Regions from separate parts of the Citrobacter europaeus genome, predicted to be linked through region 1. Evidence: predicted binding sites of a transcription regulator. Region 1 holds the regulator's gene; each other region holds the start of a gene.
The links. Region 1 encodes LexA, which represses DNA repair genes until DNA is damaged. Its sites were predicted from a motif close to TNCTGTATGTACATACAGNA; they were not measured.
Positions count from the first base shown of each region.

Region 2: a site for LexA is predicted at 2,525-2,544, ahead of uvrB (excinuclease ABC subunit UvrB). Genes of this name have one in related genera too.
Region 3: a site for LexA is predicted at 3,053-3,072, ahead of sulA (SOS-induced cell division inhibitor SulA). Genes of this name have one in related genera too.

Region 1 is NZ_CP148084.1:4,733,975-4,739,481, forward strand. It holds gene dusA (tRNA dihydrouridine(20/20a) synthase DusA) at 1-210, opposite strand, end outside; gene WHR59_RS22175 (cupin domain-containing protein) at 317-805, opposite strand; gene zur (zinc uptake transcriptional repressor Zur) at 921-1,439, shown strand; gene WHR59_RS22185 (CsbD family protein) at 1,488-1,697, opposite strand; gene dinF (MATE family efflux transporter DinF) at 1,834-3,153, opposite strand; gene lexA (transcriptional repressor LexA) at 3,286-3,894, opposite strand; gene WHR59_RS22200 (diacylglycerol kinase) at 4,004-4,372, opposite strand; gene plsB (glycerol-3-phosphate 1-O-acyltransferase PlsB) at 4,544-5,507, shown strand, end outside.
Region 2 is NZ_CP148084.1:3,422,284-3,427,790, forward strand. It holds gene yvcK (uridine diphosphate-N-acetylglucosamine-binding protein YvcK) at 1-275, shown strand, start outside; gene uvrB (excinuclease ABC subunit UvrB) at 430-2,451, opposite strand; gene WHR59_RS16205 (ABC transporter ATP-binding protein) at 3,221-3,943, shown strand; gene bioD (dethiobiotin synthase) at 3,909-4,607, opposite strand; gene bioC (malonyl-ACP O-methyltransferase BioC) at 4,600-5,355, opposite strand; gene bioF (8-amino-7-oxononanoate synthase) at 5,339-5,507, opposite strand, start outside.
Region 3 is NZ_CP148084.1:3,235,774-3,241,280, reverse strand. It holds gene WHR59_RS15400 (AAA family ATPase) at 1-372, opposite strand, end outside; gene matP (macrodomain Ter protein MatP) at 558-1,010, shown strand; gene ompA (porin OmpA) at 1,106-2,164, opposite strand; gene sulA (SOS-induced cell division inhibitor SulA) at 2,522-3,031, opposite strand; gene WHR59_RS15380 (TfoX/Sxy family DNA transformation protein) at 3,248-3,862, shown strand; gene yccS (YccS family putative transporter) at 3,840-5,507, opposite strand, start outside.

The sequences.
Region 1 (5,507 bases):
TAATGCTACTGGGTGCTCTTCTTCGCTATACGCCAGATAATCGCCTTTACCATGAATGATCGCGCCGGTAGTTACCATCTCCGTATAGAGCAGCGTCTGGCTGGACAGTAAGCGCAAAAAATAGCGACAGTGTCTGTCCGTCCAGTCGAGCATCGGCGCGATAGAAAAACGATGAGCGGGAAAAGCGGTAGACTGAGATTCAGGCAGCATGGCGAATATTCAAGCATCCGGTTAAAAAAGGGGCGCTACTATAGCATAGACCGTTACGATAGTGAGCCACATCCTCGCGGTTATCCCTCCGTAGCCCCCACGCGCGCTATTTACGCCCGGGTTTTCCGTCATGAGAGCCAAAAAACTGCGGCGGATGGTCGACCCAGCGATCCTCGCGCGTAGCCGCATAGACAGGGTTAAGCGGGTAATATATGCGGTTATGTTTTTTATTCGCTTCACCTACGACCAGCAGACGCACCTCTTCACTGGTGTTATTGATAAAGGTGTGACACACGCCGGTGCCCGCCGGGAAACCAACGCTGTCGCCCGGTTCCAGCTTCCATAAATAACCGTTAATCCAGGCCTCAGGATATCCTTCCAGCACATAGATAAACTCTTCCTCATCGCTTTCAGCGTGCGGGTACGACGTGCGCCGCCCCGGCGGCAGGCGTTCATGATAAATACCGAGCCGCCCTAACCCGAGCTTGCGGGCAAGCGGCGCGCCAATCGAAAACAACTCATTGCTGTCGGGATAAGTGGCGTCATCAGCCCCCTCAACTTCTCGCCAGTGGCGAATACAATCGGGTCTTTTCATGTTTATTTTCCAGTATTGCGATGCGTCAGGTATAGCACACCACGGTGGATCTCGGCGTTTTAAGCAGAACATGTTAAAGTAAGGGATTAACCTTCCACGCAAATCGAGGCGCCAAATGGACAAAACCACTACGCAGGAGTTATTGGCTCAAGCTGAAAAACTCTGTGCGCAACGCAACGTGCGACTTACGCCACAACGCCTCGAAGTGCTGCGCCTGATGAGCCTGCAGGAAGGCGCAATTAGCGCCTATGACCTGCTTGACCTGCTGCGGGAAACCGAGCCACAGGCGAAACCGCCGACCGTGTATCGTGCGCTCGACTTTCTGCTGGAACAAGGGTTTGTGCATAAGGTGGAATCCACCAACAGCTATGTGCTTTGCCACCTGTTCGATCAGCCAACCCACAGTTCCGCAATGTTCATTTGCGATCGCTGTGGCGTGGTAAAAGAAGAGTGTGCGGAAGGCGTGGAAGACATCATGCATACGCTGGCGGCAAAAATGGGCTTTGCCCTGCGGCATAACGTTATTGAAGCCCACGGGCTGTGCCCGGCCTGTGTGGAGGTTGAGTCATGCCGTCATCCTGGCGAATGCCAGCATGACCATACGATTCAGGTGAAGAAGAAAGTTGGGCGCTAGATAAGGAGGAGAGCGTACATCCTTGTACTCTCAGGAGGGAGGGGTTAATTACCAGCGGTAATCATTACGTTTTTCCCAATCATTAACTTCTTTTTCCGCCTGATCTTTCGCGTAACCGTAACGCTCCTGGACTTTACCGACCAGTTGGTCACGTTTACCTTCAATGACCGTCATATCATCATCGGTCAGTTTGCCCCATTGCTCTTTCACTTTACCTTTAAACTGCTTCCAGTTGCCGCCGACTTCGTCTTTATTCATCATCAAGTCCTCATCGTTAGGTTGTGAATAGCGAGAGTGCCATGTCCAGACACATGCTGTTTTTGCTGGACGTGAGAATAAGTGTAGTCAGGGATTCTGGGTTTTATTTACTATTCGGAATTTTTAACCATCCTGCTCAGGCGAACCAGGTTCCATTACGCCAGTGGCGTCGCCAGATAATGGCCAGTGAAAGCCCACGCAACGTGAGGAAAACGCTTAATGCCAGCCACAAACCATGATTTCCAAGCCACGGTAAAGCGAGCAGCGTTAATGCGAATCCCGCTGCGGCAACGGCCATACTGTTACGCATTTCTGCAGCCCGCGTCGCGCCAATAAACATCCCGTCGAGCAGATAACACCACACCCCCACCAGCGGCAAAACCACCTGCCAGAAGAGATAGCGATCGGCCAGCAGTTGGATCTGCGGCAGCGAGGTCAGCAGCGCCACAATCTGCTCGCCAAACAGGGCATAAACCAGCGAAAACAAAATAGCCACAATACCGGACTGTCGACAGGCCGCCCGCCAGACATCCAGCAACTGGCTACCATCTCGCGCCCCATAGGCCTGACCCGAATGCGCTTCCACGGCATAGGCAAATCCGTCCAGCGCGTAGGCGGTAAAAGTCAGCAAGGTCATCAGAACGGCATTAACCGCAATGATATCGCCTCCCAGACGCGCACCCAGCACCGTGATAGCGCCAAAACAGAGTTGTAGCAGCAGCGAGCGCAGCATGATGTCGCGGTTGAGCGCCAACAAACGACGGAAGTTGCCACGCCACGCCTGCTTCAGCATTGCCAGTGAAATGCCACGCATATGCAGGACTTTACGTACCATCATCAGGCCAATCAGCAGGGTGGCATATTCGGCAATCACCGTCGCCAGCGCCGCTCCCTGCACGTTCATATGCAGGCCCATCACCAGCCATAAATCGAGTACGATGTTGAGAATATTACCGACGATCAACAGGATAACCGGCGCACGCGCATACTGAACGCCAAGCAGCCAGCCGAGCAGCACCAGATTCGCCAGAGACGCGGGTGCGCTTAACCAACGGATTTCCAGGAAACGTCGGGCCTGCTCCAGTACCGCTTCACTTCCCCCGACAATATGCAGAGCCAGATCGATAATCGGTGTACGAAACAGTGCGATAAGCAGCCCCGCTCCCAGCGCCAGCATTAGCGGCTGCACCAGCGCGCGCGCCAGCGCCTGCGGATTTTTCGCGCCAAATGCCTGCGCGGTAAGACCTGTGGTACTCATGCGCAGGAAAAGCAGCAACATAAAGAGAAAACTGGTCGCCGTGGCGCCAACCGCAACGCCGCCAAGATAGACTGGGCTATCCAGATGACCAATCACAGCGGTATCCACCAGTCCCAGCAGGGGAACGGTGATATTGGAAAAGATCATCGGTAAGGCGAGGTGCCAGAGTGCTTTATCAGAAGAGGTAAAGAAAGGCATACAGGAGAGCCTGGAAGAAGTTAGAGGTACTGAAAAAAATGTTGTCCATGCCCAACAAGCGCAGCGCCATCGGGCACGTTGCCGGATGGCGACATAAACGTCTTATCCGGCCTACAGGGCATTAACAGAAAATTACAGCCATTCACCGTTACGAATAACGCCTACCGCCAGTCCTTCGATAGTGAAGTTTTGCTCACGCAGGTCGACAACGATGGGTTTAAATTCGCTGTTTTCTGGCAAGAGTTCAACCTTGTTGCCCTGTTTTTTCAGGCGCTTAACGGTGACTTCGTCATCGATACGGGCAACAACGACCTGACCGTTACGCACGTCCTGTGTTTTATGCACAGCGAGTAAATCACCGTCCATAATACCGATATCTTTCATCGACATACCACTAACGCGCAGCAGAAAATCGGCGTTCGGTTTGAACAGTGAAGGATCGACCTGGTAGTGGCCTTCGATGTGCTGCTGCGCCAGCAGTGGCTCACCTGCAGCCACACGCCCAACAAGCGGTAACCCTTCTTCTTCTTCCTGCAGCAGTCGAATACCGCGCGATGCACCGGATACAATTTCCAGCACCCCTTTACGCGCCAGCGCTTTCAGATGTTCTTCAGCAGCGTTTGGGGAACGGAACCCCAAACGCTGCGCGATCTCCGCACGCGTCGGTGGCATACCTGTCTGGCTGATGTGATCCCTAATGAGATCAAACACCTCTTGCTGCCTGGCCGTTAACGCTTTCATTCCGCCCCCTGGGTGTATATACAGTTATGCTGTGAGTATATACAGCTAAAGGTGATTTTGGAACCGCAAACTGCACAAAAAACAGGAGATTTATGCAGTTGTGGAATCTTTATCGCAAATGCGACCACAACAGGATGCCCCAGGTGATCAGAGCGACAAAAATAGACAGCAATACCGCCGCCGACCCCATATCTTTTGCCCGACCGGAAAGTTCGTGATACTCAGAGCCAATACGGTCAACCACCGCCTCAATCGCACTGTTGAGGATTTCAACGATCATCACCAGCATCACGGAACCAATCAACAGCACGCGGGTAATGGCATCGACGTCCAGCCAGCAGGCGATGGCTACGCCCAACAGGACGGCAACGCTTTCCTGACGGAATGCCGCCTCATTGATCCATGCGGCGCGAAAACCTTTCCAGGAATAGCCTGCAGCTTTGATAATTCGGGTGAATCCAGTGGTATTATTGGCCATCAAAAAGAACCTTTTTACATTATTAGCGTCAATGTCATTGTAACGTTACCCCGTTTGTTTCAGGGTGTGGCAAAGCAGCGCGAAGTATGACGGGATACCACAGAAATTAACTAAACTTTCTGATATCCTTGCAGCGCATTTGCATTATTAACCAGAGGCTTTACATCGTTTATGTCCGGCTGGCCACGAATTTACTACAAATTACTGAATTTACCATTAAGCGTCCTGGTAAAAAGCAAGTCTATTCCGGCAGAACCTGCCCCGGAATTGGGACTCGATACTTCTCGTCCCATTATGTACGTCTTACCGTACAATTCAAAAGCAGACTTGCTGACGCTGCGTGCCCAATGTCTGGTGCACGATCTCCCCGATCCCCTGGAACCGCTGGAGATAGACGGAACTCTGCTGCCGCGCTACGTGTTTATTCACGGCGGCCCGCGTGTGTTCACCTATTACACGCCGAAAGAAGAGTCCATCAAGCTGTTCCATAACTATCTCGATCTGCATCGCAGCAATCCAGACCTGGATGTGCAGATGGTGCCGGTTTCGGTGATGTTTGGCCGTGCGCCAGGGCGTGAAAAAGGCGAAGTCAATCCGCCGCTGCGCATGCTGAACGGTGTACAGAAATTCTTTGCTGTGTCCTGGCTGGGACGCGACAGTTTTGTCCGCTTCTCCCCGTCAGTCTCCTTGCGTCGCATGGCGGATGAACACGGTACGGATAAGATCATTGCTCAGAAGCTGGCTCGCGTGGCGCGCATGCACTTTGCTCGTCAGCGTCTGGCCGCAGTTGGCCCGCGCCTCCCTGCCCGCCAGGACCTGTTTAATAAGCTGCTGGCCTCAAAAGCTATCGCTCGCGCGGTAGAAGACGAAGCGCGCAGTAAAAAAATCTCCCACGAAAAAGCGCAGCAAAACGCCATTGCGCTGATGGAAGAGATTGCCGCCAACTTCTCCTACGAGATGATCCGTCTGACCGACCGTATTCTGGGCTTTACCTGGAACCGGCTGTATCAGGGGATTAACGTTCACAATGCGGAGCGTGTCCGTCAACTGGCGCACGATGGGCACGAAATCGTGTATGTCCCGTGCCACCGCAGCCATATGGACTATATGCTGCTGTCGTACGTTCTGTACCACC
Region 2 (5,507 bases), 1.3 Mb from region 1:
GCACTCCCGCTCCGATGGTGTACATCGGCAATCTGGGCCGCGAGTTAAGCCTGCCAGCAGCCGGCCTGACACTTAACGATAAGCTGGCAATCATTGAACAGTATGTTGGCAGAAAAGTGATTGATGCGGTGGTTGTGGGCCCGAAAGTAGATGTATCCACCGTTTCCGACCGCGTGGTTATTCAGGAGGTGCTGGAAGCCAGCGATATTCCCTACCGCCATGACCGCCAGCTATTGCACAACGCGCTGGAGAAAGCGGTACAGGCGTTAGGTTGAACGTATTTGCCTGATGCGTTGCGCTTATCAGGCCTACAAAACGAATTGCTCCGGCATCAAACAATGCCTGATGCGCTTTGCTTATCAGGCCTACAAAACGATTTGCTCCGGCATCCGGCCTACGAATGCTATCCACCCCGCATCCGACACCGCCTTACGATGCCGCAATAAACAACTCGCGCAGTTGATGCAACTGGTCGCGGATCGTCGCTGCCTCTTCAAATTCGAGATTCTGCGCGTGCTGCATCATCTGCCCTTCCAGCTCGTGAATCTTCTGCTGCAGCGCTTTTGGCGTCATATCCAGCTCGACAACTTCAGGCTTCGCGCCTGCGCGTGACTTCCCTTTGCCTTTCGCTTTGGTCTTCGCGATATTCTGACCCAACGCCAGAATATCGACCACTTTCTTGTTCAGGCCCTGCGGCGTAATACCATGTTCTTCGTTGTAGAGTTGCTGTTTCTCACGACGACGTTCGGTTTCACCAATCGCTTTGGCCATTGAGGCGGTAATTTTATCGCCGTAGAGAATCGCCTTACCGTTGATATTACGCGCCGCACGACCGATGGTCTGGATAAGCGAACGTTCAGAACGCAGGAACCCTTCTTTGTCTGCGTCCAGAATCGCCACCAGTGAGACCTCAGGCATGTCCAGACCCTCACGTAACAGGTTGATACCCACCAGCACGTCAAACTCACCCAGACGCAGGTCACGAATGATTTCCATACGTTCCACGGTATCGATGTCAGAGTGCAAATAGCGCACCCGTTCACCGTGCTCTTCGAGGTACTCGGTGAGATCCTCCGCCATCCGTTTGGTGAGCGTGGTGACCAGCACACGTTCGTTAATCGCCGCACGAATGCGGATCTCAGACAGCAGATCGTCGACCTGCGTCGCCACCGGACGCACCTCAATAACCGGATCCAGCAGGCCGGTCGGTCGTACGACCTGATCGACCACTTCATCACCGGATTTCTCCAGCTCATAGTTGCCCGGTGTCGCTGAGACGTAGATGGTCTGCGGTGCCAACGCCTCGAACTCTTCAAATTTAAGTGGACGGTTATCCAGCGCCGACGGCAGACGGAAACCGTACTCGACCAGAGTCTCTTTACGCGCCCGGTCACCGCGGTACATGCCGCCAATTTGCGGAATAGTGACGTGGGATTCATCCACCACCAGCAGACCATCGGCAGGCAGGTAATCAAACAGCGTCGGCGGCGGCTCGCCGGGGCCACGCCCGGAGAGATAGCGGGAATAGTTTTCAATCCCCGAGCAGTAACCCAGCTCGTTCATCATTTCCAGATCGAACTGCGTACGCTGGCTGAGCCGCTGCTCTTCGAGCAGTTTGTTATTTGCCAGCAGAATTTTACGCCGCTCTGCCAGTTCAACTTTGATTTCTTCCATCGCCTGCACGATACGTTCACGCGGCGTCACATAGTGCGTTTTAGGATAAATGGTGTAGCGCGAAATAGTGGATTCGACCTGCCCGGTTAGCGGGTCAAACAGCGATAAACGTTCGACCTCTTCATCAAACAGTTCCACACGCAGCGCGATGTCGTCGGATTCTGCCGGGAAAATGTCGATCACTTCACCGCGCACGCGGAAGGTTCCGCGCTGGAATGCCTGATCGTTGCGGGTATACTGCAGTTCCGCCAGGCGGCGCAGGATCGCGCGCTGGTCGATAATCATCCCCACCGTCAGATGCAGCATCATTTTCAGATACAGATCCGGGTCACCCAGACCATAGATAGCGGAAACCGACGCCACAACAACGACGTCACGACGTTCCAGCAGCGCTTTGGTCGCCGACAGACGCATCTGCTCAATGTGTTCGTTGACCGAGGCATCCTTCTCGATGAAGGTGTCAGAACTTGGCACGTAGGCTTCCGGCTGATAATAGTCGTAGTAGGAGACGAAATACTCAACCGCGTTATCCGGGAAGAATTCTTTCATCTCTCCATACAGCTGCGCGGCAAGCGTCTTATTGGGCGCCAGCACCATGGTAGGACGTTGCAAGTCCGCAATCACGTTAGCGATGGTGAATGTCTTCCCCGACCCTGTCACCCCCAGCAGCGTCTGATGCGCCAGACCATCCTCCAGCCCTTCTTCCAGACGACGAATTGCCTCAGGCTGATCGCCAGAGGGTTTAAAAGCGGAATTTAGTTTGAACGGTTTACTCATGAGCAGCTACCTGAAGCAATGGGCGGGCAGGTGTGTAATTTTACTCGCAGTGGTATATTTTGCCAGTAAAATATACTGGATGAAAAAACAGTAACGCGCCATAATATTTCTGATACGCCATCAGAACGGCCGTGACGGGCGACTAAAATTTGGCCTCAGGCGAGATAAAACACCAGTAAAAATGCGTTATCCCCAAAGCAATGACTTTTTTAACATTTGTCAAGCCACTCGATGAAAGTTTTGTGGCAACGCATGACACTTCTGCGACAGCCATTGATTTTATCTAACATCCTGTAATTTAATGACTATTATCCCGAGCCGTCTTTCGCACCAATTTAGTCGCAGGCCGCGTCTTCTCTCGCTTACATTGTGTTTTCTAACTCTAATACACAAGGTTATCCACAGGAATAGTGGATAACTGCCTCCAGCCCGTATGGACTGTAGCCTGGCAAAAACGCCCTTACTCCCTTTTCCGGTGGCATAAAAAAAAATTATCGCTATTTTTTGATATTTATCAGCTAACGAAGCGGCCTGGAATGGCCGGGATCTTGCTCGCATTTTCATCATTTTCCTGCCTGCACCATCACGGCACCGCCAGGCACTGGTAATGTGCACAAAACAGCGCTCTCCTTCTGACAAACCAGATATTTCGACCCACTTAGCATGTTATCCCACTGTTTTTGTCCCGAAGCCCTCTTCTGGCAAGAGAATTGCAGTTTTCTTCCGACGACCTGTCCGTGTGCCGGATAACATCATGATGGAGAAATCTATGTTGAGTCTTCGCGCAGTGAATCACTATTACGGCAATCAGCACTCATTGTGGGATGTGGATCTCGACCTGCTGCCCGGCAAATGTACCGGCGTGCTGGGGCTTCCGGGGATGGGAAAGACTACGCTGGCCAATTGCATCATCGGCAACCTACCGATCGAAAGCGGCACCATGTTCTGGCATCAGGCAGGCGCGCCGCCACGCGATCTGAGTCCGATCCCGGCGGCAAATCGCATTGCGCTGGGTATTAACTCCGTTTCACAAGAAAGACGGATTTTTTCGCAACTGACGGTCGAGGAAAATCTGCATATTGCCCGCCAGGCTGTTGAAGAAAGCGAAACGATGAACAGTAGCGACATTTACCGCCTGTTTCCACAGCTGTTTGTACTACGTCAGGCCAAAGGAGCGGCATTATCAGAGGATAATCAGCACCAGCTTGCGCTCGCCAGCGCGCTGGTCACTCGCCCGCGCCTGCTGATCCTCGATGAGCCCACGCGAGGCAGTGGCCAGGCGTATATCCACAAGTTGGGAAACCTGATTGTGAGGCTAAGCCAGGAGCTTGGCATCGCCATTATGCTCGCGGAGCAGAGCCTGCCGTTTATTCGTCGGGTCGCCGACTGCTACTGCTTGTTACACCGGGGGCGCAACGTGGCTCAGGGGGAAATAACACCGTTCGGCGACCCGTTAATCAATGACTGGGGGACGCCAGAGATAAAACGCTAAGATCGATATAACGCCCTGTCGATGCCTGCTCCGGCTCTTCTGCCAGCCAGGGAATTTCCCCCAGCATTGGAGCCGCAAGTACACGTCTGAGCGTTGCCATATATTCAGCATGACGCTTGCCGGGTGGCGTCACATCATTGGCAACCCATCCGGCAAGTTTCAGTCCGGCCTGCTGCACCGCCTGGGCGGTCAGCATAGCGTGGTTGATGCACCCGAGCTTAACGCCAACCACCAGAATCACCGGCAGTTGCTCTGCTGTTACCCAGTCAGCAAAACTCAGCGTTGGCGAAAGCGGCGTAAACCACCCGCCAGCGCCCTCCACCAGCACCCACTCAGCCTGCTCTTCCAGCGCGCGTAAACCTGCAGACATCACTGAGGCCTGAATCGGGCGGCCTTCGTCAGCGCTGATGATATGCGGTGAGGTAGGTTCTGCGAAGGTATAGGGGTTGATAGCCGCATAATCCACCGGCACAACGCTGTTGCGCTGTAATGCCAGGGCATCGCTATTACGCAGACCTTCAGTCGTCATTTCACTGCCTGACGCCACGGGTTTATAACCAACGGTTCGTAACCCCAGCTGTCCCGCCGCCTGAAGCAGCGCACAGCTGGCGATAGTTTTACCCACCTCAGTATCCGTCCCGGTGACAAAATAGGTGTTAGTCACGTTGAATCACTCCCAAAAATAGTTGATAAGTCAGCGGATATTTCCCCTGCTGACAGGGCCAGGCTAGCTGTAGCTGACGAAGCTGCGAACGGGTAAGCACGCGCTGCTCGCGTCCATCATGCAAATGCGTCGCGCCGATGCCTTTTAGCGAGCGCATGGCGCTCAGCGCATCATCAAACCACAGCGTGACGGCATGAGACTGGTATTCCGCATCCCAGCCATGCAGCGCGTTTTCCAGTTGTTCCACGGGCAAAAAACGGTTGGCATGCTCCCGATCGTCAACCGCCTGCCAGGCCTGACGAAGCTCCGGCATTGAACCCTGCGCCAGAGTACTAAACGCCACCACCCCGCAAGGGCGCACCACACGGTAAAGCTCGCTTAATGCGCCTCGAAAGTCGCTGCACCACTGTACGGCCAGATTGCTCCAGGCCAGGTCGAAAGAACCGGCGGCCTGCGGAATGGCTTCAATATCCGCCAGCAGATAGCGGTGGGCGACATCATGACGCTGCGCTTGCGTCAGCATTTGCGCCGACAGATCCAGCGCGCAGACCTCACTCCCCTGCTCCCGCCAGTAACGACTCATACGGCCTGGCCCACAGCCCGCATCCAGTACCTGAGAGAACACCCGACCATCGAGTCGCGCCAGTAACGCATCGGCGCTCTGACGCTGAAGCTCAGCGTGTTGCTCATAGTGCGTGGCCGCACGACCAAACGCCGCGGCAATCGCCTGCTTATTGACCTGCGCCATGCAGCACCTCCAGTAAGTTGTCGATATCCTGGGCTTCATGCGCCTGGGTCAGCGTAAGCCGCAGCCTGGCCGTACCCGCCGGCACCGTCGGTGGACGAATCGCCGTCACCCAGCATCCCTGTTGCCGTAACGTCTGTGCCAGTTGCAAGGCC
Region 3 (5,507 bases), 1.5 Mb from region 1:
TTCAACCCAGTCAGCGCTGACTACCTGAGTTAACGTGGCAAAATTGTCTTCTGCTCTCTCAGCCGCACGATAGCGGATAGTGTGACCGGAGATATCATAATGCCCCCCGGTGAGACTTCCTGCATCTGAATGCAGAGGCCGTGCAGCCTTTGCGATAAGGTCGATATACTCAAGCTCTTCCGGCGCTTTTACCAGCATAAACGAGGACGTCGTCCAGTGCTGTAGAAGCTGCTCTAGCGCAAATTGTAAACGTGGCTGAGTCTCACTAAGTAAGGTATCGGTGTCGTCAGTGACGTGCGGCTGTGCAAATACTTCCTGATAACTATCGGTATCAGGAACCAGATCACGCCATGCAAGTTTCGTAATGGTCAAAGTTGATGTTTTTTAGTCTGTTGTAAAAAACGAGATTATACCGTAACCATCATCACTGCACACGTGGAAAGCGCCGTGAAACGGATGTGATGGCACGCGACAGTTCACAGGCTGGATATTCTTTTCTTCAGATGCCGAAAAAGCTGATATTCTGATAAGAGTTACACGGTAACATTGAGATCGCAATGAAATATCAACAACTTGAAAACCTTGAAAGCGGCTGGAAATGGAAGTATCTGGTGAAGAAGCATCGTGAGGGGGAATTAATCACCCGTTACGTAGAGGCCAGCGCTGCCGAAGAAGCCGTTGATTTGTTGCTAACCCTCGAAAATGAACCGGTTCGGGTTAACTCCTGGATTGAAGAACACATGAACTCTGCGCTGCTAAATCGTATGAAACAAACCATACGAGCGCGGCGTAAGCGGCACTTTAACGCTGAGCATCAGCATACGCGAAAGAAATCAATCGATCTGGAATTTATGGTCTGGCAGCGCTTAGCAGGACTTGCGCAGCGGCGTGGAAAAACGCTTTCTGAAACCATTGTGCAATTGATTGAAGATGCGGAGCATAAAGAAAAGTACGCGAACAAAATGTCGACATTGAAGCAGGATTTGCAGGCGCTGCTGGGAAAAGAATAACGACAGAATGGCAATATGTTTGTTTACAGTGATGCTTTGACTGATAAAAGGTGAAAAAAAACCCCGCAAAGCGGGGTTTTTTATAAGACGATAACTTAAGCCTGAGGCTGAGTTACAACGTCTTTGATACCTTTAACTTCGATCTCAACACGGCGATCCGGAGCCAGGCAGTCGATCAGTGCAGCGCGAGCTTTCACGTTGTCACAGGTGTTGCCAGTAACCGGGTTGGATTCGCCCATGCCACGTGCAGAGATTTTGTCAGAAGGAATACCTTTAGAGATCAGGTAATCAACAACGGACTGAGCACGTTTCTCGGACAGACCCTGGTTGTAAGCGTCAGAACCGATGCGGTCAGTGAAGCCCAGAACAACTACGGAACCGTCTTTCGGATCCAGGTTGCTCAGCTGGCTGTACATCTGATCCAGAGCCTGCTGGCCTTCTGGTTTCAGAGTAGCTTTGTTGAAGTTGAACAGAACGTCAGACTTCAGAGTGAAGTGCTTGGTCTGTACTTCTGGAGCCGGAGCCGGAGCAACAACTACTGGAGCTGCTTCTTCCTGCTGACCGAAACGGTAAGAAACACCAACGCTCAACAGACCGTTATCCGGACGACCACCAACGGTGTTCGCGTCACCGATGTTGTTGGTCCACTGGTATTCCAGACGGGTAGCGATTTCAGGAGTAATTGCATACTCTACGCCACCAGCGAATACTGGGGATACACCAGTGTCGTGGTCTTTGAAGCCTTCGTTGTTTTTAGCGTCTGCACGCCAAACCATACCACCCAGACGGGTATAAACGTCCAGATCGTCAGTGATTGGGTAACCCAGTTTAGCGGTCAGCTGAACGCCCTGAGCTTTGAAAGCGCCGTTATTGTGGGTAGCATCAGTAGCGCCTTTGTACGGCATACGACCTAACCAGTCGTAACCCATTTCGAAACCAACATACGGGTTAACCTGGTAACCACCGAACGCACCAGCACCAAGTTGACTTTCGTGGGTAGGACCGGAGTTGTTGATCTGGTTGTTGCCAATATCATGGTACTGAGACCAGCCCAGTTTAGCACCAGTGTACCAGGTGTTATCTTTCGGAGCGGCCTGCGCCACGGTAGCGAAACCAGCCAGTGCCACTGCAATTGCGATAGCTGTCTTTTTCATTTTTTGCGCCTCGTTATCATCCAAAATTCGCCATGAATATCTCCGAAGAGAGATAACACGGTTAAATCCTTCACCCGGGGACCAGTTCAATAGTTACTCTACCGATATCTGCGGCTTACGCCGAGCACCCCTGGCGATGTAAAGTCTACAACGTAGTTGAAAACTTACAAGTGTGAAGTCCGTCAGGCATATGAAAAAAAAAGGCTTGTATACACAATATTTAACATTTATAGATGAATAAATGTACTGAGGATTTCCTGAAAACCGCTTCAGACAGGCCTTCAGCCGGAAAACACGTTATAGCTCAACGGCAATTTAAAACATGAAAAAAAATTCCAGGATAAATCCTAATTTTACTCAATGATACAAATTCGAGTGAATTTTTAGCCCGGAATGCTGTCTCCCCGCAAGTGTCTGAGCGCGAACAGGACGCATGATAAACCCCATCGCATTACCTTCATCTGCCGCTTTTACCAGCTCGGCATGTTCATCTTCGGTTAATTCTTCCGTCAGCCAGCCGATGACAACGCTGTAGTTACCTGTGCGCAGCGCTCGAACCATCGATTCCAGCGTATTGCAGGGGGAGAGCTGGCTGATTTGCATGACTTTGGTCAATGGAAGCCCAGCCGACTGTACCCACTCACGGCTTAATTTTTGCTGAGGGGTCAGCCACAGCTGCCAGCGTGATTGCTGCCCTAACTGTTGCAGCAGGGGCAGCAGCAGAAGCTGCGTCATCATGGGCTGGTCTTCGCGATAGACCACTTCACTGATAAGCCCAGCGGTAGCATTCTCTGATGAAACGCGCGCAATACTGCTTGATGCGGAAGAGAACGACGAAGAACGATTTGCATAGCCTGAAGTGTACATAATCAATCCAGCCCTGTGAGTTACTGTATGGATATACAGTAACCCTGCCATCAATAAAGATCAACCTTATTTTCGGAAACAGGTTCGCAATTTTTAGTCGTCGTCACGGGAAACATTAAATTCATCTTGCCCCATACGCATAAGTTGCCTATTTTCGTCATTAACGGATCAGTTACTGCAAATTATTTGCTTACGTTATGATTTAAAAGGATTTTTATGAAAGAGCTTTCTTATGCAAGGATCTATAAATCACAAGAATATCTGGCTTCTCTGGGAACAATTCACTATCGCTCACTGTTTGGTGGCTACAGTCTGACGGTTGGCGATACGGTCTTTGCCATGGTCGCCAGCGGTGAGTTATATCTGCGCGCCTGTGAGCAGAGCGCACAGTACTGTGTGAAAAATTCTCCTGTCTGGCTGACATTTATTAAGCGCGGACGTCCGGTTGTGCTCAATTATTACCAGGTGAACGATGCCCTGTGGCAAAACCAGCAGCAGTTGGTATCGCTATCACGATATTCACTGGATGCAGCCGTTAAGGAAAAACAGAGCCGCTTTGCACAACATCGTCTGCGGGAATTACCGAATATGACGTTTCATCTGGAGACCTTGCTAAACGAAGCAGGTATTAAGGACGAGGGGACATTGCGATCGCTGGGAGCCCAGATGTGCTGGTTGAAACTGCGGCAGAATAACCCGGCGTTGACGGTAAAAATTCTCTATGCCCTTGAAGGGGCGGTCGGCGGAGTGCATGAAGCCGCGCTCCCGGCGACGCGTCGCCAGGAGCTGGTTGAGTGGGTGAGTTCTCTTACGCCGGAACCGGGGTATTAGATGGCAGCACGGCAATTTGTTGCTGTAAACGCCGAATTTCCGGGAGCAGGGCAATCAGTAACCCAACTTGCTGTACGACCAGTGGCTCCTTACTGTCCGGACGTGGCTCGAGATGCTGAATTCGCTGCTTCAGACCGTCCAACGCCTGGTATACGCGCTGTTCGTCGGCAGGTTGATGGTGAAGCGCATCATCTACATAACAGACGGCATCATCCAGCAACGCCAGAACGTCCGGATTAGTTAACTGCTCACGGTGTGCGCCCAAAGCGGAAATGTAGCTGGTAAACGTATGGTTAAGACACAGCAAGCGAAACGCCGTTTCGCGCGTCTGGGCCGTGACATCCGGTTCACTCGACATATTCGACACCACCGAAGCAAGTTCCGCATCACGATTGTGCGCGTCACGACGGGCGATACGGTATGCCAGACGATTGTCACGCCCCTGATGGTATTGCTCGAGAATAGCATCAAGATAACGACAGTTAGCGTCGGTAGCCCGTTCAATCACCCGCGGCAGATTACGAAAACGCCAGTCTGGCCAGATAAAACTAACAGCAGCCCACGCGATGGCACAGCCGATCAGCGTATCTATCACGCGCGGTAGCGCAACCTCGAAACCTTCACCGAGCAGGTTAAAACACAGCAGTACCAGCAGCGTGATAAACATGGTGGCATGCGCGTACTGAACGTTACGAAAGGCAAAAAACAACACGCCGGTGATCACCAGGAGTATCAGTTGCCCTTCGAGAGAAGGTACAAACCACAGGATCGGTAAACCAATGGCGATCCCGACTAATGTGCCGATAATCCTGAGTGCCAGGCGATGCCGGGTGGCGTTGTAGTTTGGCTGGCAGACAAACAGGCTGGTTAACAGGATCCAGTACCCGTGGTTCATGCCGGTTATCTGGATAATGGCATAGCCGACGCAAAGTACCAGCGACATGCGGACAGCATGGCGAAACAGGGCCGACTCAGGCGTGAAATTACGGCTCAGCCGTAACCAGATATCGCTGAATCCATGCGGACTGTCATCGGCAAGCTGGTTTTCAGACTCATTACGAGAAAGGACCTGGGCCTGTTCGGACTCAATGGTTGCCAACTGGGCATCGATGGCCCGTAGGTTTGACAGCAAAAATCCCAACGTGTTGAGCAGGTCGGCAGGCTCACCACTCGCGCGCATGCGCTCAAGCGCAGCATCTATATGGGTGAAGACGCGCTCAAAGTGTGGATCGTGCTGATAAGGCGTACGTAATAAAATACAACGAGACAGTTGTGCACACGCCTGTCCCTGCATCGACATCAGGCGCTGGAAGCGAAACATCACGTCGCTGTGGCGGAAATGGTCGCGCAGCGTTTGATACTGAATATGCGAGGAACTTGCGCGTTCGTGAATATCCTGCGCCACAAAATAGTAATGTAGCGTGCGACGTGTTCCGCGCTGTCCGCGATCGCCACGCAGGCGAGTCAGCAAAGATACCTTCGTCTGGTTTAACGTCGCCATCAGTTGCCCATTCGCAAGGGCCAAATCATACAACGGCGCCTGGCTTTCATCTTCTATATCGGGATCAAACAGACGCGATTTCAGTTCCAGGTAGTGCGCTAACTGTTCGTAGCTACGCGCCAGATTGTCCTGCAAGGGGCGGAT